DNA from 2 places in the Burkholderia sp. 22PA0099 genome. Region 2 is predicted to be linked to the other one. Evidence: riboswitches for the same ligand, from Rfam matches in the RefSeq annotation. Region 2 holds a riboswitch; the other holds the start of a gene.
What was found. Region 2 has a riboswitch for thiamine pyrophosphate ahead of thiC (phosphomethylpyrimidine synthase ThiC). Riboswitches for the same ligand answer to the same signal wherever they lie in the genome.
Positions count from the first base shown of each region.

Region 1: another riboswitch for thiamine pyrophosphate. It lies ahead of AB4851_RS33870 (FAD-dependent oxidoreductase); the one in region 2 lies ahead of thiC (phosphomethylpyrimidine synthase ThiC).

Region 1 covers NZ_CP163165.1:4,141,285-4,156,473, reverse strand. The annotation lists gene AB4851_RS33890 (transposase) at 48-773, shown strand; gene AB4851_RS33885 (glutamate synthase-related protein) at 1,056-5,759, shown strand; gene AB4851_RS33880 (glutamate synthase subunit beta) at 5,852-7,318, shown strand; gene AB4851_RS33875 (ABC transporter ATP-binding protein/permease) at 7,417-9,165, opposite strand; TPP riboswitch at 9,447-9,579, shown strand; gene AB4851_RS33870 (FAD-dependent oxidoreductase) at 9,839-10,981, shown strand; gene thiS (sulfur carrier protein ThiS) at 11,012-11,209, shown strand; gene AB4851_RS33860 (thiazole synthase) at 11,236-12,051, shown strand; gene thiE (thiamine phosphate synthase) at 12,048-13,187, shown strand; gene AB4851_RS33850 (ABC transporter ATP-binding protein) at 13,487-14,305, shown strand; gene mlaE (lipid asymmetry maintenance ABC transporter permease subunit MlaE) at 14,302-15,069, shown strand; gene mlaD (outer membrane lipid asymmetry maintenance protein MlaD) at 15,086-15,189, shown strand, end outside.
Region 2 covers NZ_CP163165.1:3,355,160-3,370,348, reverse strand. The annotation lists gene AB4851_RS30310 (EAL domain-containing protein) at 1-727, opposite strand, end outside; gene AB4851_RS30305 (DMT family transporter) at 1,228-2,163, opposite strand; gene AB4851_RS30300 (hypothetical protein) at 2,409-2,765, opposite strand; gene AB4851_RS30295 (glycine zipper 2TM domain-containing protein) at 2,908-3,120, opposite strand; gene thiC (phosphomethylpyrimidine synthase ThiC) at 3,356-5,287, opposite strand; TPP riboswitch at 5,361-5,484, opposite strand; gene AB4851_RS30285 (EamA family transporter) at 6,084-7,019, shown strand; gene AB4851_RS30280 (MFS transporter) at 7,282-8,487, opposite strand; gene AB4851_RS30275 (phosphodiesterase) at 8,797-9,621, opposite strand; gene AB4851_RS30270 (ABC transporter ATP-binding protein) at 9,651-10,685, opposite strand; gene AB4851_RS30265 (ABC transporter permease) at 10,727-11,656, opposite strand; gene AB4851_RS30260 (ABC transporter permease) at 11,653-12,474, opposite strand; gene AB4851_RS30255 (ABC transporter substrate-binding protein) at 12,497-13,555, opposite strand; gene AB4851_RS30250 (substrate-binding domain-containing protein) at 13,786-14,880, opposite strand.

The sequences.
Region 1 (15,189 bases), 790 kb from region 2:
TTTCGGGCCTTCGGGTATTTCCTAACGCGATCAAACGGACATTCAGCATGGCACGGCTAGCACGACTCTACGTTCCCGATCAGCCGCAGCACGTCATCCTGCGCGGCCTGGATCAGCAACCTGCGTTCGTCGACGATCAGGATTACGAGCTTTTCATCGATTGTCTGAAGGCGGCGGCGCGCGATCATCAACTGGCAGTGCATGCCTATGTGCTGCTGCCGCGACAAGTTCAGCTGCTCGTCACGCCCAGCGACGAGGCAAGCCTGCCGAAGGCGATGCAGGCGGTCGGCCGACGTTATGTTGCGCATTTCAACCGCCGCTATTCGCGGCGCGGCACGTTGTGGGAAGGCCGCTATCGCGCCACCGTGATCGAGGGCGAACGCTACTTCCTGCTGGCGAGCCGGGTGGTGGAGTTGAGCCCGGTGCGTGCGCAGCTCGCGCAGGCCCCCGAGGCTTACCGCTGGGCGAGCTACCGTCACCATATCGGCCTGACCGTCGACAGCCTGATCACCGATCACCCGTTGTACTGGGCGCTCGGCAACACGCCGTTCGAACGGCAGCGCGCCTACAAGGAGCTGTGCGAACAGCCGCTCGACGAGCGCCAGACCGACCAGCTTCAGCAGGCCACGCTCAAGGGCTGGGTGCTCGGCAGCGAAACGTATCGTGAGTGGGCGGCCCGCACCGCGAACCGTCGCGTCTCGCCGCTGCCTCGCGGACGGCCGCGTAAGGTACGTGAAAACAATGGTCCGCACAACCCATCCGCCCATCAGTAATAACGGCAGCGGGGGGACCACGGCGGCATCTTCGGGTGCCGCCCTTTTTTTGCACCAAATTGATACGTCCCCAATAAAAAGGCACCAATCCGAAACATCCAAATAATTGGTGTCAGACCAAACGGTTTTTGTTGCTATTCCGTTGATTCGTCGCGTATATTCCGATTTCCGGCATGCCGGGCGAAAGTGCGCCCGGCGCCAGCCCGCCACGCCGCCGCCGAAGCGGCGGGCGACAAGTACATGTTTCAACGGCCGCAAGGCCCCTACTCAGACGGTGTCCCCATGAACGACCACCAAGAGCCGCAGGGCGCGGTTCCCGCCGCGCAAGGTCTTTACGATCCGCAGAACGAGCACGACGCTTGCGGCGTCGGCTTCGTTGCGCACATCAAGGGCAAGAAAAGCCACGAGATCGTCGAGCAGGGCCTGAAGATTCTCGAAAACCTCGATCACCGCGGTGCGGTGGGCGCCGATCCGCTGATGGGCGACGGCGCGGGCATCCTGATCCAGATCCCGGACGCGTTCTATCGCGAGGACATGGCCAAGCAGGGCGTGACGCTGCCGCCGGAAGGGGAATATGGGGTCGGCATGGTGTTCCTGCCGAAGGAAAGCGCCTCGCGCATCGCCTGCGAACAGGAGCTGGAGCGCACCGTCAAGGCCGAAGGCCAAGTGGTGCTCGGCTGGCGCGACGTGCCGGTCGATTCGACCATGCCGATTTCGCCCACGGTCAAGGCGTCCGAGCCGCTGATCCGCCAGATCTTCATCGGCCGCGGCAAGGACGTGATCGTCACCGACGCGCTCGAACGCAAGCTGTACGTGATCCGCAAGACGGCGAGCCACCGCATCCAGGCGCTCAAGCTGCAGCACGGCAAGGAATACTTCGTGCCGTCGATGTCGGCGCGCACCATCGTCTACAAGGGCCTGCTGCTGGCCGGCCAGGTCGGCGTGTACTACCGCGACCTGCAGGACGCGCGTGTGGTGTCGGCGCTGGCGCTGGTGCACCAGCGCTTCTCGACCAACACGTTCCCGGCCTGGGAACTGGCCCACCCGTACCGGATGATTGCCCACAACGGCGAAATCAACACGGTGAAGGGCAACGTCAACTGGCTGAACGCCCGCACCGGCGCGATCGCCTCGCACGTGCTCGGCGACGACCTGCCGAAGCTCTGGCCGCTGATCTACCCGGGCCAGTCGGACACCGCATCGTTCGACAACTGCCTCGAACTGCTCGTGATGGCCGGCTATCCGCTCGTCCACGCGATGATGATGATGATTCCGGAGGCGTGGGAACAGCACACGCTGATGGACGACAACCGCCGCGCGTTCTACGAATACCACGCCGCCATGATGGAGCCGTGGGACGGCCCCGCCGCGATCGCCTTCACGGACGGCCGCCAGATCGGCGCGACGCTCGACCGCAACGGCCTGCGTCCGGCGCGCTACATCGTCACCGACGACGACCTCGTGATCATGGCCTCGGAAGCCGGCACGCTGCTGATCCCCGAATCGAAGATCGTCAAGAAGTGGCGCCTGCAGCCGGGCAAGATGTTCCTGATCGACATGGAACACGGCCGCATCATCGACGACAAGGAACTGAAGGACAACCTCGCGAACGCGAAGCCGTACAAGAGCTGGATCGATGCGGTGCGCATCAAGCTCGACGAGATCGACGCGAAGGACGAGGAAGTCGCCGCGGAACGCCGTTCGGCGTCGACGCTGCTCGACCGTCAGCAGGCGTTCGGCTACACCCAGGAAGACCTCAAGTTCCTGATGGCGCCGATGGCCGTCAGCGGCGAGGAAGGCATCGGCTCGATGGGCAACGATTCGCCGCTCGCGGTGATGTCGAACAAGAACAAGACGCTCTACAACTACTTCAAGCAGTTGTTCGCGCAGGTCACCAACCCGCCGATCGATCCGATCCGCGAAAACATGGTGATGTCGCTCGTGTCGTTCATCGGCCCGAAGCCGAACCTGCTCGACACGCAGAACGTCAACCCGCCGATGCGGCTCGAAGTGTCCCAGCCGGTGCTGGACTTCAAGGACATCGCGAAGATCCGCTCGATCGATCAGTACACGGGCGGCAAGTTCAGCGCGTACGAACTGAGCATCTGCTACCCGGCCGCCTGGGGCAAGGAAGGCATCGAGGCGCGTCTGGCCTCGCTGTGCGCCGAAGCCGTCGATGCGGTCAAGTCGGGCTACAACATCCTGATCGTGTCGGATCGCAAGACCGACGCGGATACGGTCGCGATCCCGGCGCTGCTGGCCACCTCGGCCATCCACTCGCACCTGGTCGACCAGGGCCTGCGCACCAGCACGGGCCTCGTCGTCGAAACCGGCTCGGCGCGTGAAACGCACCACTTCGCGCTGCTCGCGGGCTACGGCGCGGAAGCCGTGCACCCGTACCTCGCGATGGAAACGCTCGCCAAGATGGCCGAAGGCCTGCCGGGCGACCTGTCGGCCGAGAAGGCGATCTACAACTTCACGAAGGCGGTCGGCAAGGGCCTGTACAAGGTCATGTCGAAGATGGGCATCTCGACGTACATGTCGTACACGGGCGCGCAGATCTTCGAAGCGGTGGGCCTCGCGAGCAGCCTCGTCAACAAGTACTTCAAGGGCACGGCCTCGAAGGTCGGCGGCATCGGCCTGTTCGAAGTGGCCGAGGAAGCGCTGCGCCTGCACCTCGACGCGTTCGGCGACAACCCGATCCTGCGCGACATGCTCGACGCCGGCGGCGAGTACGCGTTCCGGATTCGCGGCGAAGACCACATGTGGACGCCCGATTCGATCGCCAAGCTGCAACACGCGACGCGCAGCAACTCGTACCAGACGTACAAGGAATACGCGCACCTGATCAACGACCAGACCCGCCGTCACATGACGTTCCGCGGCCTGTTCGAGTTCAAGGTCGATCCGTCCAAGGCGATCCCGATCGACGACGTCGAATCGGCCAAGGAGATCGTCAAGCGCTTCGCCACCGGCGCGATGTCGCTCGGATCGATCAGCACCGAGGCGCACGCCACGCTGGCCGTCGCGATGAACCGCATCGGCGGCAAGTCGAACACCGGCGAAGGCGGCGAGGACGTGAACCGCTACCGCAACGAACTGCGCGGCATCCCGATCAAGAACGGCGATTCGCTGCGCTCGGTGATCGGCGAGGAAGTCGTGCGCGACACCCCGCTGAAGGATGGCGATTCGCTGCGCTCGAAGATCAAGCAGGTCGCGTCGGGCCGCTTCGGCGTCAATGCCGAATACCTGTCGTCGGCCGACCAGATCCAGATCAAGATGGCGCAGGGCGCGAAGCCGGGCGAAGGCGGCCAGTTGCCGGGCCACAAGATCTCGGAATACATCGGCAAGCTGCGTTACGCGGTGCCGGGCGTGGGCCTGATCTCGCCGCCGCCGCACCACGACATCTACTCGATCGAGGATCTGGCACAACTGATCCACGACCTGAAGAACGTCAACCCGGTCGCGAGCATCTCGGTGAAGCTCGTCTCGGAAGTGGGCGTGGGCACGGTCGCGGCCGGTGTGGCCAAGGCCAAGGCCGATCACGTGGTGATCGCCGGCCATGACGGCGGCACGGGCGCCTCGCCGCTGTCGTCGCTGAAGCACGCCGGCACGCCGTGGGAACTGGGCCTCGCCGAAACGCAGCAAACGCTCGTGCTGAACGGCCTGCGCGGCCGCATCCGCGTGCAGGCCGACGGCCAGATGAAGACCGGCCGCGACGTCGCGATCGGCGCGATGCTCGGCGCCGACGAATTCGGCTTCGCGACGGCGCCGCTCGTCGTGCAGGGCTGCATCATGATGCGCAAGTGCCATCTGAACACCTGCCCGGTCGGCGTGGCGACGCAGGACCCGGTGCTGCGTGCGAAGTTCTCGGGCCAGCCCGAACACGTCGTCAACTACTTCTTCTTCGTGGCCGAGGAAGTGCGCGAAATCATGGCGCAACTCGGCATCGCGAAGTTCGACGACCTGATCGGCCGTGCCGAGCTGCTCGACACGCGCAAGGGCGTCGAGCACTGGAAGGCGAAGGGCCTCGACTTCACGCGCGTGTTCTACCAGCCGCAAGTCGAGAACGCCTCGACGCGTCACCTCGACGTGCAGGATCACGGCCTGGAGCGCGCGCTCGACCACACGCTGATCGAGAAGGCGAAGGGCGCGATCGAGAACGGCGAGCACGTGTCGTTCATCCAGCCGGTGCGCAACGTCAACCGTACGGTCGGCGCGATGCTGTCGGGCGTGATCGCCAAGAAGTACGGCCGTGACGGCCTCGACGACGACGCGATCCACATCCAGTTGAAGGGCACCGCGGGCCAGAGCTTCGGCGCGTTCCTCGCGAAGGGCGTCACGCTCGATCTGGTCGGCGACGGCAACGACTACGTCGGCAAGGGCCTGTCGGGCGGCCGCATCATCATCCGTCCGACCAACGATTTCCGCGGCAAGTCGGAAGAGAACATCATCTGCGGCAACACGGTGATGTACGGCGCGCTGGAAGGCGAGGCGTTCTTCCGCGGCGTGGCTGGCGAGCGCTTCTGCGTGCGCAACTCGGGCGCCACGGCGGTCGTCGAGGGCACGGGCGACCACGGCTGCGAATACATGACGGGCGGCGTGGTGGTGGTGCTCGGCGAAACCGGCCGCAACTTCGCGGCCGGCATGTCGGGCGGCCTGGCCTATGTCTACGATCCGGACGGCATGTTCGCGGCCAAGTGCAACAAGGCGATGGTCGCGCTCGATCCGGTGCTGCAACAGGCCGAACAGGAACGCACCGTCGACCGTGGCCTCTGGCACACCGGTCAGACCGACGAAGCGCTGCTGAAGGGGCTGATCGAGCGTCACTTCCAGTTCACCGGCTCGCCGCGTGCGAAGTCGCTGCTGGAAAACTGGGATGCGGCGCGCCGCCAGTTCGTGAAGGTGTTCCCGCACGAATACAAGCGCGCACTCGGCGAAATGGCCGCGGCGAAGGCCGCCAAGCAAGCCGCCGTCGCAGCCTGACGCAACCGATCGATACCAACTAGCGAACGCGTCCGCCGCCAGCGGCGGGCGCGGGTCCCCTCCCGAACCACCCAGATTCAGACGAGAACCTTATGGGCAAGGCAACCGGTTTTCTCGAGTTCGAACGCCGCCACGAGGCGTACGAGGCTCCGCTCACTCGCGTGAAGCACTACAAGGAATTCGTCGCGGCGCTGTCCGACGAAGACGCGAAGATCCAGGGCGCACGCTGCATGGATTGCGGCATTCCGTTCTGCAACAACGGCTGTCCGGTCAACAACATCATTCCGGACTTCAACGATCTCGTGTATCGCCAGGATTGGCAGCACGCGATCGAGGTCCTGCACTCGACCAACAACTTCCCCGAGTTCACGGGCCGCATCTGCCCGGCGCCGTGCGAAGCGGCCTGCACGCTCGGCATCAACAACGATCCGGTCGGCATCAAGTCGATCGAGCACGCGATCATCGACAAGGCCTGGGCCGAAGGCTGGGTCAAGCCGCTGCAGGCCGCGCACAAGACGGGCAAGAAGGTGGCCGTGGTCGGTTCCGGCCCCGCCGGCCTGGCCACCGCGCAGCAACTGGCGCGCGCCGGCCACGACGTCACCGTGTTCGAGAAGAACGATCGCGTGGGCGGCCTGCTGCGCTACGGCATCCCCGATTTCAAGCTGGAAAAGTGGCTGATCGATCGCCGCATGCGCCAGATGGAAGCCGAAGGCGTGACGTTCCGCACCGGCGTGTTCATCGGCAAGGACCCGCTGCCCGAATCGATCGGCAGCCTGGCCAAGGAAACCATCTCGCCCGATACGCTGCAGGACGAGTTCGACGCGATCGTGATCGCGGGCGGCTCCGAAACGCCGCGTGACCTGCCGGTGCCGGGCCGCGACCTCGCGGGCGTGCACTACGCGATGGATTTCCTGCCGCTGCAGAACCGCGTCAACGCCGGCGACAGCCTGCCCGACCAACTGGTCGCCAAGGGCAAGCACGTGATCGTGATCGGCGGCGGCGATACCGGCTCGGATTGCGTCGGCACCTCGAACCGTCACGGTGCGGAATCGGTCATGCAGTTCGAACTGCTGCCGCAGCCGCCCGAGCAGGAAAACAAGCCGATGGTGTGGCCGTACTGGCCGATCAAGCTGCGCACCTCGTCGTCGCACGACGAAGGCTGCGAGCGCGATTGGGCGGTCGCCACCAAGCGTCTCGAAGGCACGAACGGCAAGGTCGAGAAGCTGATCGCCGCGCGCGTCGAATGGAAGGACGGCAAGATGACCGAAGTGCCGGGTTCCGAATTCGAGCTGAAGGCCGACCTCGTGCTGCTGGCGATGGGCTTCACGCAACCGGCCGCGCCGGTGCTCGACGCGTTCGGCGTCGCCAAGGATGCGCGCGGCAACGCGCGTGCTGCCACCGAAGGCGAGCGCGCCTACTCGACCTCGGTCGACAAGGTGTTCGCGGCGGGCGACATGCGCCGTGGCCAATCGCTCGTGGTGTGGGCGATTCGCGAAGGCCGCCAGTGCGCGCGTGCGGTCGACGCGTTCCTGATGGGCCATTCGGAACTGCCGCGCTGATCGGGCGGCAGGCGCGGCGCGCGATGCGGGATTCGCGCCGCGCGCCATGAAAAAAAGAGCACGCCCTGGCGTGCTCTTTTTGCTTTGCGGCGCCGAGATTACGCGGCGTCGCGCTGCACGTCGAACGTGCGATCGTGGAACGCCGTCAGCGATTCGCGGTGCGCGATGCTGACGATCGCCGCGCTTGGCAGCCGCGCGGCCAGCAGGCCGTAGAGCAGCGCTTCGTTGTCGGCGTCGAGTGCGCTGGTCGCTTCATCGAGGAACAGGTAATCGGGCTTGTGCAGCAGCGCGCGCGCGCCGGCCAGACGCTGCTGCTCGCCCGGCGAGAGCACCTGGGTCCAGTGGTTCGACTCGTCGAGCCGCGTCGCGTAATCGTCCAGGCCGAAATCGCGCAGCACGGCGCGGCATTCGTCGTCGCCGAACCGCTCGGCCGCCGACGGGTAGGCCAGCGCCGCCTTCAGCGTGCCGATCGGCAGGTAGCTGCGCTGCGGCACGAACATCATCCTGGCGCCCACCGGCGCGTCGATCGCGCCGTCGCCGAACGGCCAGAGGCCGGCCAGCGCGCGCATCAGCGTGCTCTTGCCCGCGCCCGACGCGCCGCGCACCAGCCAGCGCGAACCGGGCTCGATCGTCAGGTCGCCGATGGTCGACAGCGGCCGGCCGTCGGGCAGCGCGAGGCGCAGGCCCGAGGTGGTCAGCGCTTCGGTATCGACCAGATGCAGGTTGATGCCGCCGTGCTCGGTGGCCGGCGACATCGTTTCCTTCAGGTGCGAGGCGCGCGTGATGCGCTTGAATTCGCGCAGACGATTGACGGTCGCGCGCCATTCCACCAGCGTCGGGTAGCTGTTGATGAACCACGAGAACGAATCGCTGACGGTACCGAACGCACTGCTGATCTGCATCAGCACGCCGAACGAATAGGCGCCCGCGAAGTAGCGCGGCGAGGCCACCGCGATCGGGAAGATGATCGCGAGCTGGCCGTAGAAGCTCAACACGAAGTTCATCCGCCGCGTGTAGGCCATCAGGCGCCACCAGTTGTCGCGAATCCGCTCGAACAGGCCGAGCGCGTTCTGCTTTTCGCGCGAGGTGCCGTCGAAGAACGCGATCTGCTCGGCGTTTTCGCGGATCCGGATCAGGCCGAAACGGAAATCGGCCTCGACGCGCTGCTGCTGGTAGTTGATCGACACGAGCGGATGGCCCGCCTTGTGCGTCAGGTAGGAGCCGACCAGCGCGTACAGCGCGGCGGCCCACACCATGTAGCCCGGGATCGTGACCTGCGAGCCGCCGAACGGAATCGACAGCGCGCCGGCGATCGACCAGAGAATCACCACGAACGAGCACAGCGTGACGACCGTGGAGATCAGGTCGAGCGTCAGCGCGAGCGTGGAGGTGGACAGCGAGTTCAGGTCGTCGGTGATCCGCTGGTCCGGGTTGTCGGTCAGGCGGTCGCGTTCGATGCGGTAGAACGCGCGATCGTTGAACCAGTCGTCGAGCGCCCGGTTGGTGATCCACTGCCGCCACCGGAAGCCGAGCATCTGCCTCAGGTAGGTGCGGTAGATGGCCAGGATGATGAACGCGAACGCGTAGCCGGAGAACACCAGCAGCAGGTGCGGGACCTGCGCGGCGTCCTTCTGCTGGAGCGCGTTGTAGAACCCGGCGTTCCAGCTGTTGAGCCGGACGTTGATCCAGACGATCACGAGGTTCATCGCGATGATCGAGACGAGCAGGCCCCATGCGATCTTCCATTCCGAAGACACCCAAAAGGGCTTGATGAGGCTCCACGCGGAGATGCGGGCGTCGCCTGGCGGCGCGTCGTTCGGGCGGGCGACGGGGGACGAGGGAGTCATGGGCTTCCTGCGGTGGGCGGCGCGATGCCGGGGTGGGTCGGAACGAGGCGCGCGGCGGCGCACCTCAAATCGTGCCATATGACAGCGGCTCGCCGCGGATTGTGCGGCGCGTCGCTTAAACGGCTCTTAACCGCGGCGGGCGCGGTGTCGCAAGCGCTTTGTCAGCAAGGCCGGCCGGGCATTGGCGGCTATTGTGCCAGCACCGCGCCGCCGCGCGCACCGGCGCTTCGGCCGCAGGCCGAGGTTTGCGGCCGTTTCGGCTTCTGTGGTCTAATGACCGCCTGACGAAACAGGGGTGCTTTGCTGCCAGCTTGGTCCGGTAACGGATCGCACGGCGTGCGGCGGCAAGGCTGAGAGAGACCCTTCGCACCCGATCCGGGTAATACCGGCGCGGGAAGTTTCCGATTCCACCGGGTCGCGCCCGCCGCCATCGTTTGGGATGTGCCGGCATGCGTCGTCCGGTCGGCTCCGGCCGCTGGTTTCGTCCGTTCGATTGCGCCCTCGCGCGTTACGGAAGGAAGCCCATGTCTGTTCTGCCTGTCCTGTTGTGTCCCCCCGGTTTCGATGCTGCGTGCCGTCCGTTGTGGTCGGCCGCCGATGCGCGCGCGTTGGTCGCGTGCGGCGCGGCTGCATGCGTTGTGGCTGCGTTTCGCGCGCGTGCCGAGGTGAGGCGATGAGCGGCGCATCCGCTGCACGCGCCGATGTCGCCGTGCTCGGCGGCGGCCTGGTCGGCCGGCTGATCGCGTGGCGGCTCGCCGGCACAGGGCTGCGCGTGTCGTTGTACGAACGCGGCGACGCGGCCGGCTCGGGTGCTGCCGCATGGGTGGCGGCCGCGATGCTCGCGCCGCTCGCCGAGGCTGCGAGCGCCGAACTGTTGATCACCGAACTGGGCGCGGCCTCGCTCGAACGCTGGCCCGGCTGGCTCGCCGAGTTGCCCGAACCAGTGTTTTTCCAGCGCAACGGCACGCTGGTGGTGTGGCATCAGGCCGACCGCGCCGAGGCGCCGCTGTTCGAACGGCGCGTGCGCGCCAATGCGCCGGCCGCGCTCGTCGAGGGCGGCTTCGTCGCGCTGGCGGGCGCGCAGGTGGACGCGGCCGAGCCGGCGCTGGCCGGCCGTTTCGGGCGCGGGTGGCTGCTGCCGCGCGAAGGCCAGCTCGACAACCGCCAGACGCTCGCCGCACTGGCCGCGGGCCTGGCCGAGCGCGGCGTCGACACCCACTGGCACACCGCCGTCGATGTCGCGCCCGAACCGCGCGCGCACCTGACGATCGATTGCCGCGGCCTCGGTGCGAAGCCGGTGCTGCCGGCGCTGCGCGGGATTCGCGGCGAAGTCGCGCGTGTGCATGCGCCCGGCATCGGCCTGACGCGGCCGGTGCGGCTGCTGCATCCGCGCTACCCGCTCTACATCGCGCCGAAGCAGAACGATCTGTACGTGATCGGCGCGACCGAGGTGGAAGGCGAGGACATGTCGCCTGTCAGCGTGCGCTCGGCGCTCGAATTGCTCAGTGCCGCGTTTTCCGTGCATCCGGCATTCGGCGAGGCGCGCATCCTCGAACTCGGCTCGCAATGCCGGCCGACGCTGCCGGATCACCGCCCGGCGATCGTCCGTTGCGGCGAGGCGACGCTGGCCGTCAACGGCCTCTACCGGCACGGCTTCATGATCGCGCCCGAGGTGGCGCAAGCCGCCGTCGAGTGGGTGCAGGCGTGGTTCGGCGGCGCGCCGGGCCTGCATCGCGCCGATGCCGACGCCTTCGCCGCCTGGCGTGCCGCCGCGTGCTGGCCGGACCTGTTCCAGACCGACGCGGCGCATGCGTAAGGCGCCGCCCCCGACCTACCGAATCCCGCCATGGACATCCAGATCAATCAACAGACGCTGACGCTCCCCGACGGCGCGACCGTCGCCGACGCGCTCGCCGCCTACGAGGCCCGCCCGCCGTTCGCGGTGGCCGTCAACGGTGCGTTCGTCGCGCGCACGCGCCACGCCCAGCACGCGCTGGCGGCCGGCGACCGGCTCGACGTCGTGCATCCCGTCGCGGGCGGCTGAGCCGCGCGCCATTACAGGACTTCCTCATGACGCTCCTTGCTCCCCCCGATTCGCTGACGCTGTACGGCACCACGTTCCAGAGCCGCGTGCTGCTCGGTACCTCCCGCTATCCGTCGCTGCAATCGCTGTCCGATTCGATTGCCGCCTCGAAGCCCGGCATGGTCACGGTCGCGCTGCGTCGGCAGATGACCGCCGGCACCGCCGAGGCCGGCTTCTTCGATCGGCTCAAGCGTCACGACGTGCCGCTGCTGCCGAACACGGCCGGCTGCCAGACGGTGGCCGAGGCGGTCAACACCGCGCAGATGGCGCGCGAGGTGTTCGAGACCGACTGGATCAAGCTCGAACTGATCGGCGACGACTACACGCTGCAGCCGGACCCGGTCGGCTTGATCGAGGCGGCGGCGTTGCTCGTCAAGGACGGTTTCAAGGTGCTGCCGTATTGCACCGAGGATCTCGTGATCGGCCGCCGGTTGCTCGACGCGGGCTGCGAGGCGCTGATGCCGTGGGGGGCGCCGATCGGCACCGGCAAGGGCGTGATCAACCCGTACGGGCTGCGCGTGCTGCGCGAGCGGCTGCCGGACGTGCCGCTGATCGTCGATGCCGGGCTCGGCGTGCCGTCGCATGCGTGCCAGGTGATGGAGTGGGGTTTCGACGGCGTGCTGCTGAACACGGCCGTATCGCAGGCCACGCATCCCGAGATCATGGCGCGCGCGTTCGCACAGGGCGTCGAGGCGGGGCGTGCCGCGTATCTGGCCGGCCCGATGGATGCGCGCGAAACCGCGCACGCGAGCACGCCGGTGGTCGGCATGCCGTTCTGGCACCACGACGGAGGCGCGCAATGACGGCCACCTCCGCCACGCCCGCCTCGCGTTTTGCCGCGTTGTTCTGGCCGCCGGCCGACGAACTCGCCGCAGCAGCCGAGCGGATTCGGGCGCGGCTCGGCGAGTGGCCGGCGCGCAGCGAGCCGGCGCGAATCTGTGTCGCGGCACCCGAACACTCGCAGGCGGGCGACCTGCTCGTGGCGACAGCGCGCGATGCCGAAGCCGAAGCCGGTGCCGCGCGCGCGGCCGCGCTGATCGCGGCGGGCGGTGCGGTGATCGAGATCGACGAGCGGCATACCACGCTCAGGACCGCGCAGGCGCGCTACGCGCTGACCGCTGCCGCGCCGCTGGCCGACGACTGGATCGCCGCGCTGGCCGCGTTCGTCGACTGCGGCTTCGCGCCGCACGATGCGCTGGTGCTGGCGCTCGCCTGGCGCGACGGGGACGAGAACGGCCCGGCGGGCGAGGGTGATCCGTGGCCGGTCGATCCGGCCCGTTTTCCGTCGATCGCCGGCGCGCCGGCCGCGCCCGAACCGGCGTTCGCGCCGTGTCCGGCCCGGCTCGGGCTGTATCCGGTGGTGCCGTCGGCCGAATGGGTCGAGCGCGTGCTCGATTACGGCGCGCGCACCGTGCAATTGCGCGTGAAGGGCGCCACGCCCGATCAGCTCGCCGCGGAAATCGCGCGCGCCGTGGCGGCCGGCCGCCGTTACCCGGACGCACGCGTGTTCATCAACGATCACTGGCGGCTGGCGATCGAGGCGGGCGCGTACGGCGTGCATCTCGGCCAGGAAGACCTCGAGACGGCCGATCTCGGCGCGATCGCCGCGGCCGGGCTGCGGCTCGGGCTGTCGAGCCACGGCTATTACGAGATGCTGGTGGCGCTGCGCATGCGGCCCAGCTATCTGGCGCTCGGCCCGGTGTATGCCACCGCGACCAAGGCCGTCGCCGCGCCGCCGCAAGGCCTCGCGCGGATTGCACGCTATGCGCGCTTCGCCGGCCGACGCGCGCCGCTGGTGGCGATCGGCGGCGTCAGCGCCGAGCGGCTGCCGGCCGTGATCGCCACCGGCGTGGGCAGCGTCGCGGTGGTCAGCGCGATCACCGCGGCCGACGATCCGCGCGCGGCCGTGGCGGCGCTCGACGCCTGCTTTCCGCGCTGATCGGCTACGGGGCGCGATCGTCGGCGGGCGGCGCGCCGTTTCTTCTTATGATTACCGTGATTGCCGCAACGCAGCGTTGCGGGCCGGCGCTGCCGGGCGCCCCGGAATCCGTGCCCGGCAAGGCTTTCGGCCGCCCGTCCAGCCGTGCTGGGCGTCGCGGCGGCCGTCGCCGAGCGCCGCGCCGTTACATCGAGTAACGATTACCCAGATGCGGAAATTGCCGCGCTGCACACCTTGCAGGCATCAATCCAAGGCAGGCCCTATAATTCGGCGTTCTGTGTAACAGGATTGACAGCTCCGTGAGCTCCCCTTCCGAGTCCCTGCTGGAACTTCGCGATGTCGATTTCGGCTACGGCGATCGGCTCGTGCTGTCGAATCTGAACCTGCGCTTCGGGCGCGGCCAAGTGGTCGCGGTGATGGGCGGGTCCGGGTGCGGCAAGACGACCGTGCTGCGGCTGATCGGCGGCCTGGTGCGCGCGCGGCGCGGCCAGGTGCTGTTCGATGGCGCCGATCTCGGCGCGCAATCGCGTGACGGCCTTTACGCGCTGCGCCGCAAGATGGGCATGCTGTTCCAGTTCGGCGCGCTGTTTACCGACATGTCGGTATTCGACAATGTCGCGTTCGCGCTGCGCGAACATACCGACCTGCCCGAGCCGCTGATCCGCGATCTGGTGTTGATGAAGCTCAACGCGGTGGGCCTGCGCGGCGCGCGCGACCTGATGCCGTCCGAGGTATCGGGCGGCATGGCGCGCCGCATCGCGCTGGCCCGCGCAATTGCGCTCGATCCGCAACTGATCATGTACGACGAGCCGTTCGCCGGCCTCGATCCGATCTCGCTCGGCATCACCGCGAACCTGATCCGCACGCTGAACGAGGCGCTCGGCGCGACCTCGATCCTGGTCACGCACGACGTGCCGGAATCGTTCGCGATCGCCGATTACGTCTACTTCCTCGGCAACGGCGGCGTGCTGGCCGAAGGCACGCCCGACCAGTTGCGCGCCTCGACCGAGCCGAGCGTGCGCCAGTTCATCGACGGCGTGCCCGACGGCCCGTTCCGGTTTCACTACACGAGTCCGCCGCTCGACGCGGATTTCGGCCTTGGCGGAGGGCGCCGATGATCAGCGCGATCGGTCGTTACGTGATCGGCGGTTTCGAACGCACGGGCTATGCCTCCCGGCTGTTCGTGCGCCTCGTGTTCGAATTCTTCGCCCTGCTGCGCCGGCCGCGGCTCGTCACGAAACAGATCCACTTCCTCGGCAATTATTCGTTCGTGATCATTGCCGTGTCGGGCCTGTTCGTCGGCTTCGTGCTGGGCCTGCAGGGCTACTACACGCTGAACCGTTACGGCGCGGAGCAGTCGCTCGGCCTGCTGGTGGCGCTTTCGCTGGTGCGCGAGCTCGGGCCGGTGGTCACCGCGCTGCTGTTCGCGGGCCGCGCCGGCACCTCGCTGACGGCCGAAATCGGCTTGATGAAGGCCGGCGAGCAGCTCACCGCGCTCGAAATGATGGCGATCGATCCGATCAAGACGGTGATCGCGCCGCGCCTGTGGGCCGGCATCATCGCGATGCCGCTGCTGTCGGCGATTTTTTGCGCGGTCGGCGTGCTCGGCGGCTACGTGGTGGGCGTGATCCTGATCGGCGTCGATCCGGGCGCGTTCTGGTCGCAGATGCAGGGTGGCGTGGACGTCTGGTCCGACGTCGGCAACGGCGTGCTCAAGAGCGTGGTGTTCGGCTTCGCCGTCACCTTCACGGCGCTCTACCAGGGTTACGAAGCGAAGCCGACGCCGGAAGGCGTGTCGCGCGCGACCACCCGAACCGTCGTGTACGCGTCGCTCGCGGTACTCGGCCTCGATTTCCTGCTGACTGCGCTGATGTTCAGCTGAGTCGGCCATTTCAGAGATGACGATGAAAAAGACTGCTCTCGACTTCTGGGTCGGCCTGTTCGTGGTGGTGGGCTTCCTGGCCCTGCTGTTCCTTGCGCTGAAGGTCGGCAACATGAGTTC
Region 2 (15,189 bases):
CGTCGGCATCCATCATCACCTGCAACGCCTGATCGGTTTCGATGCCCTCGGCCAGCACCAGCGCGCCGGCCTGATGCAGCATCGTGACGAGGTGGCGGATGTTGCGTCGCGCGTCGCCGGGCTGCTGCGCGCGCTCGACGAGCGAGCGGTCGAGCTTGACGATGTCGGGGCGCGCCTGCCAGACCCGGTCGAAATTCGAGAAGCCGGTGCCGAAATCGTCGACGGCGATCAGGAAGTCGCGGTGCTGGATGCGGTCGATGGTGCGCGCCAGCGCGGCTTCGTCGCGCACCGGCTGCTCGGTCACTTCGAGCACCACGCGGGTGGGCGGCAGCGCGAAGTGCGCGCACAGCTCGTCGATCGATTCGCGTTGCGCGCTGCCCGAATCGAGCATCTGCGGCATCACGTTGAGGAACAGCCAGCCCTGGCCGGTATCCTGCGCGGCGAAATTCGCGGCGTGCAGGCAGCGCGTCATGCGGTCGAGCAGCGGGGCGTCGTTGCGGGTGTGGGCGAGTGCGAACAGTGCTTCGGGTTCGAGCGATTCGTCGGGCGAGGCATGGGCGCGGACCAGCGCTTCGTGGCCGACGATGCGGCGGTGCGTGATCGACAGGATCGGCTGGAACACGCTGCTCAGGCGCATGCCGCGATAGTTCGCGCACCAGCCGCCGGCGCCGTCTGAAACGAGCAGGCTGACGAGATGTTCAAGCGTCAGTTCGGCGGACGGTGGCATTGCGCGTAGCTTCGGTGAGGCGGACGCGGTGCGATCCGGAGGGGATCGTCGGCGCACCGCACGGTGTCGTATGAAACGTCGGAATAGGCTTGCGGCGCGCTCGAATAGTGGGTTTCCCTGATCTGCGGCGGCTCGCGCTCACGTACTCTACACCGAATGAATGACCACGGAAAATGCCGTACGCCCCGAATTGTGACAGGATTCGCACGGCCCTCGGTACGGTCCCGCACGGCCGAAATCAAGGAGCCTCTGGAATTCGTCGGATTCGCCGGACGCAAACGATTGGAGTGGCGCCGAATCGGCTGAAATGCGTTCGGATGCCGCCGCGTGGCCGGCGTGGATGGCCGGTGCGGAGCGTGGCGCGCCGCCGACAGGTACGGCGCGCCATGACGATTTGCCGGCTCGATGCCGATGATGACGCTCGCGTCGGCGATGCCTGCATGCCGAGCCGACCGAGCCGGTCAGCCGACGCAACCCGCCCCGCATCCCCCTCGCGCCGCTTACCCCAACGGATCGCGCGCCGGCCCGAACCCCGGAATCCGCTTGATCGCGCCGGTGGCGAGCGCGGTGCCGAGCAGCACGACCGCGCAGCCGGCCAGCATCATCGGCGCGACGATCTCGCCGAGAAACAGCGCGCCCCACAGGATGCCGAAGATCGGGATCACGAACGTCACCGTGATCGCGCGCGACGGGCCGACCTTGGCGATCAGGTAGAAGAAGATCAGATAGGCCACGCCCGTGCACAGGATGCCGAGCGCAATCACCGCGCCCCAGGCCTGCGCCGATGCGGGCGCGGCCGGCCACGAGGCGAGCGCGAACGGCACCAGCAGGAACGTCGCGCCGGTCATGGTGCCGGTGGCGTTCAGCAGCGGATCGACGCCGGACAGCTTGCGCTTGGTGTAGTTGGCCGCGATGCCGTACAGCAGCGTCGCGCCGAGCGCGGCGGCCGCGGCCAGCAGCGTGGCCGAGGCGTTCGCGCCACCCGTTGCACCGTCCGGCGCGAACACCTGATCGCCCACCAGCAGCAGCACCCCGCCGAAGCCGATCACCAGCCCGAGCGTGCGCGGCGCCGACAGCCGCTCGCCGAGCCACAGATAGGCAACCAGCGCGGCCCACAGCGGCGCCGTCGCGTTGATGACCGAGGTGATGCCGGCCTGCAGCGTCAGTTCGGCGAACGCGAACAGGCAGAACGGCGCGGCCGAATTGAGCAGGCCGCACACCAGCAGCGGCCAGGCGTGGCGGCGCAGCGTGCGCCAGACGGTAGCCGGGCCGAGCCGCACGAGCGCGAGCACGATCAGGAACAGCGCGCCGAAGCCGACCCGCAGCACCATCAGCGGCGCCACGCCGAATTCGGCGACGCCGACGCGAATGAACAGGAACGATGCGCCCCAGAGCGAGGCAAGCAGGAGCAACAGCGAGAGTTGGCGGGTGGACATGGCGTGGTGGGCAGTGAGCGAGGAATGCGAGGCAGGGTAGCCCCGCCCGCGCGCCCGATGTTACACGCCGGGATGAAACGGCAAGAAGCGGAAAATGGTGCGAGCGAGCTGGCCGTCAGTGCGCGATGTCACCGAGCCGCCGGATCGGCCCTGTTGGAATCCTTGTGCGCGCAGCGATCGGCGGCACGCGCATGACGGCACCGAAGCCTCGCTTCGGCACCCGGCAAGCCGGCCCGCATCGACGATCAATGCCGCCCGTGCCAACCGCCGCCCCAACCGCGCCCGCCCCAGCCCCGTCCACCCCAACCGCCTCCAAACCCGAAGCCGAGCGAGATCGACGGCGCCCAGAAGCCCGAATAGGCCGGGTAGTAGGCCGGGGCCGGATAGGCGGGGTAGTAGGCCGGGTAGGCCGGTGCGACATACGCGGGAGCAGGCGCGGCAACTGGCGCCGGGTAAGTGGAAGCCGGCGCGGCGATCGGCGCGGCTTCGGTCTGCACGGGTGCGGCAGCGTAATAGCCGCCCGGATAGTAGCCGTACGGGTAATAGCAGCCGGCGAGCGAGACGGTGGCGAGGCCGGCGGCGATAAGGATGCGGGTTTTCATGGCGAGCCTCCGCGCGGAGGCGTCCTGGTCGAAGGAAGATACCCGGAGCTTAGGCCTGCGAAAGATGAAACGCTGTGTGAAACGGTAACGGCAGATTTCATCCTGCGCCGAAAACAGGCCGCTTCACACAGCGCCTCCGGCCTTACTTGCCGACCTGATTGCCGATCAGCCCACCGGCGGCCGCGCCGCCCAGCGTCGACAGCGCGCTGCCGCCGATTGCTGCGCCCGCCACGCCGCCCACGCCGGCGCCGATCGCGGTATCGCGTTGGCGCGTGCTCATCGAATCGCAGGCCGACAGGCTTGCGATGGTGGCGATCAGGATGGCGCCGATGCCGGCTCGTCGAATCGCGTTCATGGCTGTGTCCTCGCAGAATGGAAGGGTCGGGGCGCGCGGTGCGTCGATGCAGGCATGTGGCTCACCGGTAGTTCGCATTCGCGCGCGACATTACCAATCTAGGCGAGCGCGCCCGACCTTGCTGTAAGGACTTGTTAAGCCGTTTTGTCCGGCGTAATCAAATGTATCGCGGCGGGCACACGGCTTGCGCTTGCCTGTTGAAAGGCCGTGCGACCATGGCCCGCCGCGAACCGCCTTACTGGCGGTGATAGATCTCGGCGCCGGTCTTCACGAACTCGACGGCCTTGACCTCCATCCCCTTCTTCAGCGCCTCGTTTTCCGTCAGGCCCTGCTTGGCCGCGAAGTCGCGCACGTCCTGCGTGATCTTCATCGAGCAGAAGTGCGGGCCGCACATCGAGCAGAAGTGCGCGACCTTGGCCGAATCCTTCGGCAGCGTCTCGTCGTGGAATTCGCGCGCCTTGTCCGGATCGAGGCCGATGTTGAACTGGTCTTCCCAGCGGAACTCGAAGCGCGCCTTCGACAGCGCGTTGTCGCGCACCTGCGCGCCCGGATGCCCCTTGGCCAGATCGGCCGCGTGCGCCGCGAGCTTGTACGTGATGATCCCTTCCTTCACGTCGGCCTTGTTCGGCAGCCCGAGGTGTTCCTTCGGCGTGACGTAGCAGAGCATCGCCGTGCCGAACCAGCCGATCATCGCCGCGCCGATGCCCGACGTGATGTGGTCGTAGCCCGGCGCGATATCCGTCGTCAGCGGCCCGAGCGTGTAGAACGGCGCTTCGTCGCACCATTCGAGCTGCAGGTCCATGTTTTCCTTGATCAACTGCATCGGCACGTGGCCCGGGCCTTCGATCATCACCTGCACGTCGTGTTTCCAGGCGATCTGCGTCAGTTCGCCGAGCGTCTTCAGTTCGCCGAGCTGCGCTTCGTCGTTCGCGTCGTAGATCGAGCCGGGGCGCAGGCCGTCGCCGAGCGAGAAGCTCACGTCGTAGGCCTTCATGATTTCGCAGATGTCCTCGAAGTGCTCGTACAGGAAGCTCTCCTTGTGATGCGCGAGACACCACTTCGCCATGATCGAGCCGCCGCGCGACACGATGCCGGTCATCCGGTTGGCTGTCAGCGGCACGTATTGCAGGCGCACGCCGGCGTGGATCGTGAAGTAGTCCACGCCTTGCTCGGCCTGCTCGATCAGCGTGTCGCGGAAGATTTCCCAGGTCAGGTCCTCGGCCTTGCCGTTGACCTTTTCCAGCGCCTGGTAGATCGGCACCGTGCCGATCGGCACCGGGCTGTTGCGGATGATCCACTCGCGCGTTTCGTGGATGTGCTTGCCGGTCGACAGATCCATCACCGTGTCGCCGCCCCAGCGGATCGCCCACGTCATCTTGTCGACCTCCTCGCCGATCGACGACGTGACGGCCGAATTGCCGATGTTCGCGTTGATCTTCACGAGGAAGTTGCGGCCGATGATCATCGGCTCCGATTCCGGGTGGTTGATGTTGGCCGGGATGATCGCTCGGCCGCGTGCGATCTCGTCGCGCACGAATTCCGGCGTGATCTCGGTCAGCGCCTGCTCGCCGAACGCGGCGGCGCCGAACGCCTGGCCGCGGTGCTGGCGACCCATCATGGCGGCCAGCTTGGCGCCGTTCGGGCCGCTCGTCTTCAGGCTTTCGAGGTATTCGGCGCGGCGCTGGTTCTCGCGGATCGCGATGTATTCCATTTCCGGCGTGATGATGCCCTGGCGCGCGTAGTGCATCTGCGTGACGTTCCTGCCGGCCGCGGCGCGGCGCGGGTTGCGATGCAGGCCGGGGAAGCGCAGCTCGGCGGTGGCCGGGTCGGCCGCGCGCTCGAGGCCGTATTCGCTCGACAGGCCGTCGAGCGTTTCGGTGTCGCCGCGCGCCTCGATCCAGCCCTGGCGCAGCGCCGGCAGGCCCGAGCGGATGTCGATGGTGGCGTCCGGGTCGGTGTACGGGCCGGACGTGTCGTACACGTAGATCGGCGGATTCTTCTCGCCGCCGAAGCCGGTCGGGGTGTCGGCCTGCGTGATCTCGCGCATCGGCACGCGGATGTCCGGCTGCGAGCCGGTCACGTAGACCTTGCGCGAATTCGGCAGCGGAGCGACGGCGGCGGCGTCGACGCGGGCGTCGGCGGACAGGAACTTCGGATTGGCATTCATGCGTTCATCTCCTGATGTGGGGCGCTAAGCAGGAGACGAAATAGGCGGCAGGCTGGCCGGAAGGACGACGGATGGCGCAAGCCCGTACGCTTCCCTGCGCTGGCATTATCCAGATCAGGTTCAAAGGGTATTTCTCACCCGCGAAGCGCGAAATCCCGAACGCCGGACCGCGCAACGCAGGACCCCCGCGTTAGCAGGCCGAACGATACACCCGGACGGCCGAGGTTTCAACCGGTCGGGATACCGATTGCCGCCGTGGCAGGCCATCGAGGCAGGCCCCTGGCCGCTGGCGGCCGCAAAAATGGTTGGAAAACGCCGGGGGCGATTCGGCGCTGTCGGTCCGGCGTTGGCGGTGGGCGCCGTGGGTTGGCGCTGTCTGGCGCTGTCTGGTGCTGTCGTTTGGCGGCTGATTCCGGTCGTTTGACGACAATTGCCGGGTGGCTGTGTCGCGCCGAAACGTCAGCGCCGCGCATTTCCTGATTGACCCCGAATTTCGTTCGTGGCGTTCATGCATAATGCTTTCGACGCGCTGCCGGTCGCAGCGCTCCCGCGCTGCCGGGCCAGTTCGACTTCCTTCGGTTCCGTTCTCCACGACATGCCGTCCCGCCTGTTTTTCCCTGCCGCTCCGGCTCATTGCCGGCCGCGCGCGCACGCTCGTTCCCTTCGTTCCGATCGCTTCGCGGCGCCGCTCGCCGAGGCCCCGGCCGCGCCGTCGGTGCCGCCCGTGTCTGGCGCGCCTCGACCGTGCCTCGCCTCGTCGTCCGCGCTGATCGCCACGTTCGCGTCGAGCTGAACCATGACCCCGTTCGATCGACTGCTCGCCCTCGCGGGGCGTATCCGCTTCCGTCTGCCCGAAAGCCGAGGCGGGCGCGTCGCGCTGGCCCTCGCGTTCATCTATTTCGTGTGGGGCTCCACGTATCTGGCGCTCCATATCGCACTGGAGGCGTTCCCGCCGCTGTTGCTGTCGGGGATGCGCAACGGCATCGCCGGGATCGGCCTGTTCGTGTTCGCGATGCGCCGCAAGCCGGCGATGCCGTCGCTGATCGAGGTTCGCAACGCGGCGATCGTCGGCACCATGCTGGTGGCCGCGTCGTCGGGGCTGATCGCGCTCGGCATGCGCACCGTCAGCAGCGGCTCGGCGGCCGTGATGGTGGCCACCGTGCCGCTGTTCGCCACCGTGATCGCCGCGATCGCCGGGCGTGCGGTCGCGCGCGGCGAGTGGGTGGCCGTCGGGCTCGGCATGGTCGGCATCGTGATCCTCAATTCGGGCGGGCCGTCCACACCGGGCTCGACGCTCGGCAGCATCTCGGTGCTGTGCGGCGGCCTGTTCTGGGCGGGCGGCGTGCATCTGTCGAGCCGGCTCAAGCTGCCGTCGGACCTGTTCCTCTCGACCGCGCTGCAGATCGGGTTGGGCGGGCTGGCCTCGTCGACCGCGGCGTTCTTCCTCGGCGAGCGCAGCGTGCATTTCGCCGCGCTGCCGACGCTCGCGTTCCTGTACCTGATGATCTTCGGCACGATGATCGCGTATGTGGCGTACGGCTATCTGATCCGCAACACCAGCCCGGTGCTGGCGAGCAGTTGCATGTACGTGAATCCGATCGTCGCCGTGGCGCTCGGCGCGCTGCTGCTCGGCGAGCCGGTGACGACCGCCACGGTGATCGCCACGTTGGCGATTCTCGGCAGCGTGGGCTTGTCGTTCGTCTGCGATCCGGCGCGCAAGCCGGCGCGGTGAGGTGAGGGTGGGTGCTGCCGGCCGGCCGGCGGGACGGTGGCGGGTGGCCTGGGAGCGGCGCGAGCCGTGCGTGACGGGCGGTTCGGGGGCGGGTGTGTTGCGCCGCCAGTGCCGATCGTGCCCCCTGCGCTTGTATCCGTGCCGTCTGCGTCCGCGCAGTGCCCGCAGCGCTCTATCTACACCGCTTGTGCCCGTAATGCCCGCAGCGCTCTATCCGCACCGCCTGCATCCGTAGTACCCGCAGCGCTCCACCCGCGCCGCCTCAATCCGTATGCCGCGCGCCGCGATGATGTATCGCGCCGGCCAGCACCGCGAACGCCAGCCCGACCGCGCACACGCCGCTCCAGCCGGCCAGGTGCCATGCTTCCACGCCGGCCGACGAGCCGAGCGCCCCGCCGATGAAATAGCAGACCATGTAGACCGTGTTGACGCGGCTGCGCGCCTCGGGCTTCAGCGCGTAGATGCGCGACTGGTTCGAGATCTGCGCGGCCTGCACGCCCACGTCGAGCACGATCACGCCGATCACCAGGCCGATCAGGCTGCTCGCCGACACGGCAAAGATCCCGAACGACACCGCCACCAGCCAGATCGACAGCGTGATGACCGCGCGCGGCCCGCGCCGGTCGGCCGACTTGCCCGCATAGGGCGCGGCCAGCGCGCCCGCCGCGCCGACGATGCCGAACAGGCCCGCGATCTGCGGCCCGTAGTGGAACGGCGCGCCGGCCAGCAGCAGCGTGAGCGCGGGCCAGAACGCGCTGAACGCGCCGAACATCGCCGCGCCGGTGGCCGCCGCGTAGCGCAGCCCGCGCAACTCCACGGCCAGATGCCAGAGCGAGGCCAGCAACTGCGGATAGCGCAGCGTCGAGGTGGGCGTGCTGCGCGGCAGCCGCAGCAGCACCGCCACGGCCACCGCCATCAACGCCACCACCGACGCCACGAACACCGCGCGCCAGCCCAGGTATTCGCCGATGAAGCCGGCCGCCGTGCGCGCCAGCAGGATTCCCATCAGCAGCCCGCTCATCACCGTGCCGACCGCCGCGCCGCGCTCGGCCGGCGGCGCGATTTCGGCCGCGAACGGCACGGCCTGCTGCGCGATGGTGCCGAGCACGCCGATCGCCAGGCTGGCCGCGGCCAGCACCGGCAGCGCGGGCGCCGCGGCGGCCACCAGCAGCGCGACCGACAGGCCCGCGATCTGCAGCAGGATCAGCTTGCGGCGGTCGAAGCGGTCGCCGAGCGGTGCGAGCAGCAGCATGCCGGCGGCGTAGCCGAGCTGGGTGGCGGTCGGCACCACGCCGATCCAGTTGGCGTCGGCGGGGAACGCGTTGCGCAGCGCGCCGAGCAGCGGCTGGTTGTAGTAGATGTTGGCGACCGATACGCCCGCGATGGTCGCGAGCAGGAGCAGCAGGCCGCGCGAGTAGTGGCGGTGGGCGTCGGACGGCGAAGCGGCGGAGCGGGATGAGCTGGACATGGCGAGAGCGGATCGAAGCGTGGCGGCGCCGGGGCGATGAGACGCCGTGCGCGCAACGCATGCGCACGCGCCGGCCCGACCGACCGACCGACAAAGGCTGCCGATCATACCGGAGCGGCATGAACTCTGCCGACGCGGCGATCTGGTTGCGCGGTGGCGATTCACGTCTTCCGGTCCAGCGCCTCCCGGTGCCTTTCTGCGCCACGCTGCGAAGTGCCGAGTGTCGAGTGTCGAGTGCCGAGTGCCGAGTGCCGAAGTGCCGAAGTGCCGAAGTGCCGAAGTGCCGAAACCCCGAACCCCCCCCGCCCGTCAGTCGATCAGCGCCCCCGCCGCGTCATAAAACGGGTGCGGCCCATCACTCTCCTCGACATAGACATGATGAGTAACCAGCCCCTCGGCCGGATCGTAGCGATGCACGGCGAAGGCCGGCGGCTCGATCGCGAACGCGGGCGCCGCGTCGCGGCGCAGGTCGAACGCCACCTGATGGGCCGGCGCGGGCACCGTCGACGCGATGGTGCCGCCGAAGCGCGCGAACAGCGTGCGATGCACATGCCCGCACAACACACGCTCGACGTTGGCGTGGCGACGCAGCAGCACATCGAGGCGGCGCGACGCCTCGGGGTCGAGCCGTTGGCGATCCATGTGATCGATGCCCGAGGCGAACGGCGGATGATGCAGCGCGACGATCACCGGGCGCCGCGCGGCCGCGTCGAGTTCGTCGGCGAGCCAGCCGAGCCGCGCCGGGCACAGCGTGCCGCCGCTCACGCCGGGCGTCTGCGAATCGAGCGCGATCAGGCGCAGCGGGCCGAGATCGAGCGCGTACTGCACGAATTCGCCGCCCTGCAGTTCGGCGCGCTCGTCGAACACGCGCCGCAGCGCGCCGCGTTCGTCGTGATTGCCGATCAGCAGGTAATACGGAATTTCGAGCGGCGCGAGCAGCCGTTTCAGGTGCTGGTATTCCTCGTCGTGACCGAAATCGGTCAGGTCGCCGGTGATGAGCACGGCGTCGGGGCGCGGCGCGAGCGCGTTCAGGCGCGCGATGGTGCGCGCGAGGCTGGCCGCGGTATCGACGCGACGGTAGGCGAGCGCGCCCGGGCGCTTGATGTGCAGGTCGCTGATCTGGGCGAGCAGCATGGTGTGTCCTGGGGTGTGGCGAAGTGGAATCAGGGGAGTGCGATCAGGCCTTGGGCGGCGATCGTCAGGCCGACGGCCGTGCCGCGCGCGAGCGCGATGCGCCCGGGCACGTCGATCACGACCGCATCGGGCGCCGCATGTTCGATGGTCAGCCGGGTGCGTTCGCCGAGAAACGCGCAGGCCGCCACCAATCCGCGCAGATGCGTGGCGGGATCGTCGGGATCGGCCAGTTGAGCGTCCTCGGGGCGGAAAAACAGTTCGGTGGCCGGGCGAACGCCGGGCACCGCGCCGCCGGCCGTGTGCAGCGCGCCGTCGCGCCAAACGCCCGCGAGCCGGTTCAGCGTGCCGATGAACTGCGCGACCGTGCGGTTGGCCGGCTGGTAGTAGATCTCGCGCGGCGTGCCGATCTGCTCGATGCGGCCCGCGCCCATCACCACGATGCGGTCGCCCAGCTCCATCGCCTCGGCCTGATCGTGCGTCACGTAGACGGTCGTCACGCCCAGCTCGCGCAGCAGCGCGTTCATGTCGCGGCGCAGCGTGTCGCGCAGCTTCGCGTCGAGCGCCGTCAGCGGCTCGTCGAGCAGCAGCACGCGCGGACGCACCGCCAGCGCGCGGGCCAGCGCGACGCGCTGGCGCTGGCCGCCCGACAGTTCGGTCACCGGTTTTTCGGCGTGCGCGGTCAGTTGCATCATCGCGAGCAGCTCGTCGACGCGCGCGCGCAGCGTGGCCGAATCGGTGCGGCGGATCTTCAGGCCGTAGCCGACGTTGCCGCGCACCGACAGGTTCGGGAACAGCGCGTAGTTCTGGAACACCATGCCCACCTGGCGGCGCTCGATCGGCAGCGCGGTCACGTCCTTGTCGCCGAACGCGATCGTGCCGCCCGCGTCGGGCGTGTCGAGGCCGGCGATCAGGCGCAGCGTGGTGGTCTTGCCGCAACCGGACGGGCCGAGCAGCACCACTGTCTCGCCCGCGCCGATCGCCAGATCGAGCGGTTCGAGCACGCGCGTGGCGCGGAAGGTCTTGGCGCAGCGCGTCAGCGTGACGGGGATCGAATCGAGCTTCATCGGCGGGCAGTGCAGGGGAGGCAGGGGAGCATGGGTTGCATTCAGGCGGACGGCTCGCGCGATCGAGGCGATCGGGTCGACGCGCTCGACGCGTCGCCCACGCGCGTGCCGGTCGCATCGACGCCGAGCCATTGCATCGCCACCAGCAGCGGCAGCGTCATCAGCAGGAACAGGATCGTGTAGGCGCTGCCGACCTCGATGCGCAACGACGCGTAGGTATCGGCCAGCCCGACCGGCAGCGTCTTGGTGTCGGGCGTGTGCAGCATCCAGGTCAGGTTGAATTCGCCGATCGACAGCGTCAGCACGGCCAGCGCGCCGGCCACGATGCCGGGGCGCAGGTTCGGCAGCACGATGGTCGCGAAGCGCGTCGGGAACGATGCGCCGAGGCTGGCCGCGCCTTCCTCCAGCGTGCGCAGGTCGGCGCGCGCGGCCACCGCCGCCACGGCACGCACCATGAACGGCAGCGTGAACACCACATGCCCGGCGACGATGAACCACAGGCTGGTGCGGAACGCCGTGAAGCCGCCGTACACGCCCAGCAGCGCGAGCGCCGACGCCAGCCCCGGCAGCGCGACCGGCAGCACCAGCGCTTCCTCGACCAGCCGCGCCGCGCGATGGCGGCTGCGCGCCAGCGCGTAGGCGGCCGGCACGCCGGTGGCGAGCGTGACGGCCAGCGTGGCCGCCGCCACTTCGAGCGAGAGGAACACCGAGTCGTGATACTGCGTCCACACCTGGCCGAGCCAGCGCAGCGTGAGGCCGCTCGACGGCCCGCGCAAATAATTGACGGTCAACCCGGCCAGCACCGACATCGCCACCGGCACCAGCAGGAACGCGCACAGCGCGAGCGTGACGGCCCATTGCACGCCGGCCGCGACGGCACGGCCTGATGGCAGATGCGGCAGATGCGGCAGACGCGGCAGCCGCCGTCCGAGACGAGCCGCGCAATGTTGCGTGGATCGCGGCGCGTTCATGCCGCCGCCGCCGTCTGGCCGGTCAGGCTGCGCGCCACGGCCAGCACTGCCCACGTCACCAGGCCGAGCACGATCGACAGGCCCGCCGCCGTCGCCACGTTCGCGTTCAGCGTGAACTCGGTGTAGATCGTCATCGGCAGCACGTCGAGCTCGGTGGCCAGCGTGAACGCCGTGCCGAACGCGCCCATCGAGGTGGCGAAGCAGATCGCGCCCGAGGCGATCAGGCCCGGCGCGAGCGCGGGCAGCACGATGTCGATGAACACGCGCCACGGCGACGCGCCGAGCGAGCGCGCCGCTTCCTCCAGCGACGGATCGAGCTTCGAGGCCGCCGCGATCACCGTGACGATCACGCGCGGAATCGAGAAATACAGGTAGCCGACGAACAGGCCCGCCACCGAATAGGCGAACACCCAGCGGTCGCCGGTCAGCCTGGCCGACAGCACGCCGATCAGGCCTTGCCGCCCGGCCAGCATGATCACCATGAAGCCCACCACCACGCCCGGAAACGCCAGCGGGAAGGTCAGCAGCGCGACCAGCAGGCGCTTGCCGGCGAAGCGGCGGCGCGCGAGCAGCAGCCCCGACGCGGTCGCCAGCGCCAGCGTCAGCGCCGTGACCGCGGCCGACAGCGCGACCGTCGAGGCCAGGCTCGTCATGTAGCGCGCGTTGCCGAGCAGCGCGAGATAGGTGGCCACCAGATCGTCGCCGGCCGACACGCGCGCGAGCACCGCCATCGGCAGCAGCCAGAACGCCGCGAACACCGCGAGCGCCGGTGCGACCAGCGCGATGCGCCAGCCAGCGGGGAACGTGAGATCGCGCATCGTGTGGTCTCGCTCCGCCCGCTTACCGCAGCGCCTGCAGGTACTGCTGGCCGAACGCCTGCTGGCTCGCCGCCAGCTTGTTCAGGTCGACCTTCTTCGCACGTGCGTAGTCGCTTGCCGGCAGGAATTTCGCGGCCGCCGCCGGGCTGATCGTCTGCGCGCGCACCGGGCGCACGTAGGCATCGGCCCATTGCTTCTGGCCGTCGTCGGACAGCACGAAATCGAGCACCTTCCGGCCGTTCGCCGCGTGCGGCGCGTTCTTCACCAGGCTCATCACGTAGGGCACCGTGATCGTGCCCTCGGCCGGGATCACGAACGCCACGTTGGCGCGGTCCTTGTATTCGGCGCGATAGGCGTCGAAATCGTAGTCGATCAGGATCGGGATCTCGCCCGACAGCACGCGTGCGTAGGACGTTTGCTTCGGCACGATCGGCCGGTTCGCCCTGAGCTTGCGGAACCAGTCGAGCGCGGGCGCGAAGTTGTCGAGCGAGCCGCCGAGCGCCTGATTGACCGCCACCGCGCCCACGTAGCCGACGAACGCGCTGGACGGATCGAGGTAGCCGACCATCCCCTTGTACTCGGGCTTGAGCAGGTCGGCCCACGAGCGCGGCACCGGCCGGCCGTCGAGCGCGTCCTTGTTGACGAAGAAGCCCAGCGTGCCCGAATGGATCGCGAACCAGTAGCCTTGCGGATCTTTCATGTCGGCGGGGATCTGATCCCAGTGCGCCGGCTTGTACGGCTCGACCAGGCCCCGGGCCTTGGCCTGCATCGCCGCCGACACGCCGAGGTACACCACGTCCGCCACCGGGCTTTTCTGCTCCGCGATCAGTTGCGCGAGCGCCTGGCCCGAGTTCTTGTTGTCGGCCGGCACGCGAATGCCCGTTTTCTGCCGGATCGCCGCGATCTGCGCCGCCCAGTCGGCCCATTCGGGCGGGCAGTTGTAGCAGATCGCGGTGTCGTCATCGCGCGCGGCAGCCGGTGTGATCGCAACCAGCGAACCGAGCGCGGCCAGGGCCGCCAGCGCGCAAGCGGCGCGGCGCAGCGCGGTCGACAGCGCGCGCGGGAAGCGTGGGCGAAACATCAAGCAAGTCTCCTGACGGGGGCGAGGGCGTCGGTATGCTGGGCGACATGCGCTGCCGAGGACGGGGCGGGGGGCGGTACGTGCCGCGCGCTCGATGCGTGGCGGCAGCGGACGCCGCCGTGTGCCGGGATCGGCCCGATCGGTATGGATACCGAAGTGAAACGACGGCGCGAATCGGGCCGGTGGGTTGGACGGGGCGAGCGGGGCACGGTGAACATCGGGCTGCGGCTTCAGGCGTTCGGCGCCGCGTTGCCGGCGTCGGCGTTCGTGGCGATGCCCACCTCCACGTCGGTGGCGCGGCGCGGCAGCCGCGCCGCCGGCGTGCCGGGCAGCGTGGCGATCGAGCCGCCGTCGCGCAGCGTGTGCGGCAGCGTGAGCGCCGGCTTCTCGTGGGTATTGCCGGCCAGCCGTTCGGCCAGCCGCCGCCAGGCCGAGCGCCCGATCTCGCGGTTCGGCGAGGCGACGCTCGCCAGCGACGGCGCGAGCAGTTCGCCGATCGCCAGGCCGTCGAAGCCGAGCACCGAGAAATCGTCGGGCACGTTGAAATTCGCGCCGCGCAGGCCGCGCATGACCACCATCGCGAGCAGGTCGTTGCTGCAGAAAATCGCGGTCGGGCGGGTGGCTTCCGAGGTCAGGTGCGCGAGCACCGCGTCGGGCAGGACCGGCGCGTTGAAGTCCACCTCGAGCACCGGCAGCGGCGTCAGGCCGTGATCGGCGAGCGCCTGCGTGTAGCCGAGGTGGCGCTGCTTGGCGCGATCCGACGCCGACAGCGAGCCGGCCAGCATCAGCACGCGGCGATGGCCGCGCGCGATCAGCCGGCTCACGCCGTCGTAGGCCGCGAGCCGGTTGTCCACCGCCACCGACGGGCGGTGCGGCGTGTCGTTGTGCATCAGCACGTAGAGCTGGCCATCCGCGTCGAGCGCATCGAGCAGCGGGTGGGCGTGCGCGTCCGCGACCGTCAGGATCAGCCCTTCGACGCGCTGCGAGCGCAGCGTTTCGATCGCATGCCGTTCGCGTGCCGTGTCATACTCCGTGCTCATCACGATCAGCTTGAAGCCGGCCTGCGAGGCGAGTTCGTCCAGCCCTTGCAGGCACTCCGCGAACACCGGGTTCGCGAGCGTCGGCAACATCACCCCCACCAACTGCGTGCGTTCGCTGCGCAACTGGCGGCCAAGCGGGTTCGGGCGGAACTGCAGCGTGTCGATCGCCGCCCGGATGGTCGCCAGCGTGCCGGGGCTGACGGTGTGCGGCGCATTGATCGCGCGCGACACCGTCGCGATCGAAAAACCGGACAGGGCTGCCACATCCTTGATGGTCGAAGTCATGGAATCTCGCGGATGTAAACGTTTACATTGTCGATTATCGGCAGCGATTGTGACGCTTCCGTGACGGCCGGCCGATCCTTGCGCGCTGTTGTTTTTGCGCCGCTACATGGATGGCGGCAGAGCGCTGCGAAGTCGTGCCGGACCAGTGGTAGAATGCGGACCGCCCTTTCAGCCGGGGTGATGAAATTGGTAGACATAGCGGACTTAAATGATTGAGTGCCCGGTCGGAAACGGCTGGTGCAGAACCCCTCAAATTCGGTGAAACCCCTGGCGCGCAACGGTGTGCCGAGGCAACGCCGAGCCAAGCCC